2 regions of the Pseudoalteromonas aliena SW19 genome follow, and region 1 is predicted to be linked to the other one. Evidence: predicted binding sites of a transcription regulator. Region 1 holds the regulator's gene; the other holds the start of a gene.
What was found. The regulator NrdR, encoded in region 1, represses ribonucleotide reductase genes. The targets are predictions, from matches to a motif close to AAACACNANATNTNGTGTTT.
Positions count from the first base shown of each region.

Region 1 (2,193 bases):
AAAGCAGTGGCATTTAAAGAAGCACTTCAACCAGAATTTAAAGTATACCAAACACAAGTTGTTAAAAACGCAAAAGCAATGGTTGCTGTAATGCAAGAGCGCGGCTACAAAATCGTATCTGACAAAACTGAAAACCACTTATTCCTACTCGATTTAATCGATAAAGATATCACTGGTAAAGATGCAGACGCAGCCCTTGGTAACGCTAACATCACAGTTAATAAAAACTCAGTGCCAAACGATCCACGTTCTCCGTTTGTAACATCTGGTTTGCGTATTGGTTCTCCTGCAATCACTCGTCGTGGTTTCAAAGAAGAAGAATCAAAAGAGCTTGCTGGCTGGATTTGTGACGTACTAGATAACATCACTGATGAATCTGTACAGGCGCAAGTTAAAGAAAAAGTAAAAGCAATTTGTGCAAAACTACCTGTTTACGCTTAATTGCATAAGCAGCAGTAATTTAGAGCACAACAGCTAGGGCCTGTTTATCTTTCGAGGTTTAATTTGCAGCAGTCTGTTTGGTTTTTAGGCAAGGCAGAGCCTATGTAGTGTGGTTATTCCCCATAAATAGGCGATAACGCAGCATAAATACCAAACATGCGCTGCCCTCGGGTTCGTCCTAGGGGCTATTTACTCTTTGTTGCTCGGTTTTTACTTAGCCCATTAGGTTACAAACCTCGCGCCGCGATTAAATCGCCCCTAGATAGAACAAATTTAATCCTGAAAGGTCAACAGGCCCTTTTTTTTGCTAAGATAAAAGACCGCTATTTAGCGGTCTTTTTTGTTTTAAAACGGAAGTACCGAGTTATGCATTGCCCATTTTGTACAGCAAAAGATACTAAAGTTATTGATTCACGCCTAGTTGGTGGAGGCCATCAAGTTCGTAGGCGCCGTGAGTGCAACGACTGTCACGAGCGCTTTACTACATTTGAAGGCGCTGAACTGGTTATGCCACGTGTTGTTAAACAAGATGGCAGTCGGGAGCCGTTTAATGAAGATAAACTGTTGAATGGTTTAAATCGTGCACTTGAGAAACGTCCAGTGAGTACTGAACAGGTTGAAGAAGTGGTTAACATAATAAAATCACAATTACGTGCAACGGGTGAGCGAGAGATTTCAAGCCACTTAGTGGGTGAATGCATTATGGAAGCGCTTAAAAAGCTCGATAAAGTTGCTTATGTAAGGTTTGCTTCTGTTTATCGCTCTTTTGAAGATATACGCGAATTTGGCGAAGAAATTGCCCGCTTAGGGGAGTAATACCAATTTTATTAAAAACATGATCATTCTATCGCATTAAATAGCGCACTCACTGCGTTAAAAATTATTCATATAGAACAACTATATGTCATAATTTTCGCCTTGTTATTGCGCTATTTTCTTAGCGCTATAATAGACCACTTATTTAACGCAATTGGTATAATAAATGCAAAGCCAAATTACTTTTACCGAACATGACGAAATGTATATGGCACGCGCCATAGAGCTTGCCAAAAAAGGCGAGTTTACTACCACACCTAATCCTAATGTTGGCTGTGTATTAGTTAAGAATAATCAAATCATTGGTGAGGGGTTCCATCAATTAGCTGGTCAAGGTCATGCTGAAGTAAATGCACTGGCAATAGCGGGTAATAATGCACAAGGTGCAACGGCTTATGTAACGCTTGAACCTTGTAGTCACTATGGGCGTACACCACCGTGTGCTGAAGGCTTAAAAAAGGCGGGCATAGTAAAAGTAATTGCCGCTATGGTTGATACAAACCCACAAGTTGCAGGTAAAGGCCTTAAAATACTGAGCGACGCGGGCATTGACGTTGCTTATGGGTTACTTGAATCACAAGCGCGGGCACTCAACGTTGGCTTTTTTAAGCGAATGGAGCGAGGTTTGCCGTATGTAACCTGCAAAATGGCAGCAAGTATAGATGGTAAAACAGCGCTTAAAAATGGTCAAAGTAAGTGGATCACAGGCACCGCTGCTCGCCAAGACGTACAGCTATACCGTGCAAAAAGCTGCGCTATTTTAACCGGCGCCGATACCGTGTTAGTAGATGATGCAAAATTAAATGTACGACTAAGTGAATTACCGTGCCCACTCCCCACTGATTTAGCGCTACGGCAACCTGTGCGCGTTATTATTGATTCTCAAAATCGCTTAACGCCTAACCTTGCTTTATTCAATATTCAAAGTGATATAAT
Region 1 covers NZ_AQGU01000027.1:397,615-399,807, forward strand. Annotated here, with positions in the region: gene glyA (serine hydroxymethyltransferase) at 1-441, shown strand, start outside; gene nrdR (transcriptional regulator NrdR) at 808-1,257, shown strand; gene ribD (bifunctional diaminohydroxyphosphoribosylaminopyrimidine deaminase/5-amino-6-(5-phosphoribosylamino)uracil reductase RibD) at 1,424-2,193, shown strand, end outside.

Region 2 (2,193 bases), on a different contig from region 1:
AAAAAATGCATCGTAAAGGCCAGGCACATCTGATGGGCTAAATAACGTAATGTAGTCATCTTTAATTAAACGAGAGTACATTAGTTTATTAAACTGTACGCCGTAATCTAGGTGACGAACACGATTGTCATCTACGCCACGGTTATTTTTAAGTACAAGTAGGTTTTCTACTTCTAAGTGCCAAAGCGGGTAGAATAATGTTGCAGCGCCGCCACGTACGCCACCTTGCGAACAACTTTTAACAGCTGTTTGAAAGTGCTTATAAAAAGGAATACAACCTGTGTGGTACGCTTCACCGTTACGGATGTGACTACCTAGCGCACGAATTCGACCTGCATTTATACCAATGCCCGCACGCTGTGATACGTATTTAACGATTGCAGACGATGTAGCGTTAATTGAATCAAGGCTATCACCGCACTCTATTAATACACATGAGCTAAACTGACGAGTAGGCGTACGTACACCTGCCATAATAGGTGTAGGTAATGAAATTTTGAACAACGATACGGCATCGTAAAAACGCTTAATGTACGAAACGCGTGTTTCACGTGGGTAGTCTGCAAATAGACTTGCGGCGACTAAAATATATAAAAACTGCGCGCTTTCGTATATCTCGCCCGTTACACGGTTTTGAACGAGGTATTTACCTTCAAGTTGCTTAACAGCCGCGTAACTAAAGTTTAGATCGCGTGAGTGATCAAGGTATTCATCTAGTTCATCAAATTCTTGCTCTGTGTAATCAGCAAGTAAATGTGCATCGTAGCGCTTATCGCCAACCATTTTAGTGACGTGATCAAATAAACGCGGTGGCTCAAATTGGCCATACGCTTTTTTACGTAAATGAAATACAGCTAAACGCGCTGATAGGTACTGATAATCTGGCGATTCTTTTGAAATCTGATCTGCGGCAGCTTTAATAATGGTTTCGTGGATGTCTTTAGTGCGGATACCATCGTAAAATTGAATGTGAGATTTTAATTCAACTTGTGAAACCGAGACGTTATTTAAACCTTCGGCGGCCCATTCAATAACGCGATGGATCTTATCAAGATCAAGTGGCTCTTTACGGCCGTCACGTTTGCTTACAGATAACAGTTGGTTCATAGCTTTGCCTGTATTCCTTGGGGATTTAGTATTTTGACCAATGTTGTACTCCTTAAATTACAGCAGGAGCACTCATTTATTATAAGTTTCACCAAATTGATGAATTTAATTGAATAACATTTGGCCACAATATCTGGTGTTGTTCAATTTAGAGATCACAAGATAGTGTGGTCTGAGTCGTTTTGCAAGGGACATAATTGCCCCTATTTGTGGATAACTTTGGGATAACACACTTGTGTTAGTAAGCATTAACCTTTGATCATTAGGTGAAGTTGAAATTTCTAAAAATCAACTAATGATCTACTAAATTTGCGCTTTTAAAAAATAAATTGTAACTGAGTTTTTTATCAGCAGACTTTGACTAAAAACTGACTAAATCACAATATATAGTGTTTATAAATTAACATGACACTATATATGGTTAAAACCATCAATTGGACTTTGCCAGTTAAAATCAGCTTTCCAGCTTAATGCTTCTTCATTGTTGGGTATGTAACCCCAAAGTGCCGTGGCGGTGTGCATACCTGCAGCTTTACCTGCTTGTATATCACGCTGTGCATCACCAATGTACAAGCAACGGTTTGGTTTTACTGCCATAAGCTTTGCACAATGTAGTAGTGGTAGTGGTGATGGTTTGGCCTCAGCCAAGGTATCGCCACTTATGACTACGCAGGAGTTTTTTAAAGCGGGGATTGCTGCCACCAAAGGATCGGTTAAAAATCCTGGTTTGTTGGTCATGATCCCCCATTTGATCTTTTTTTGATCAAGCGCGATAAGTAAAGATTCTACGCCTTTAAAACATGTGGTGTGTTTTGCTATGTTAGTCGCGTATTCATCAAGCAATTGTTTTATAAGTTCGGCCTGTGGCTGCTCAGGCCATCTATCTTTAAAGCCGGCAGCTAACAGTGCACCCGCTCCATTAGAGGCTGCGAGACGGTATACATCGCTTGTTACTTCATCCATTTGTTGTGCGCGAAGTACCGCATTTAGCGCGGCACCTAAGTCGTCGGCGGTATCGAGTAGGGTGCCATCCAAATCAAATAAAAATGCGTCGTACTCTATATGAGGTGAATGAGAGTTCGCCAT
Region 2 covers NZ_AQGU01000025.1:386,083-388,275, reverse strand. Annotated here, with positions in the region: gene nrdA (class 1a ribonucleoside-diphosphate reductase subunit alpha) at 1-1,107, opposite strand, end outside; gene PALI_RS07285 (HAD family hydrolase) at 1,519-2,193, opposite strand; gene ubiG (bifunctional 2-polyprenyl-6-hydroxyphenol methylase/3-demethylubiquinol 3-O-methyltransferase UbiG) at 2,193-2,193, opposite strand, start outside.
Region 2: a site for NrdR is predicted at 1,230-1,249, ahead of nrdA (class 1a ribonucleoside-diphosphate reductase subunit alpha). Genes of this name have one in related genera too.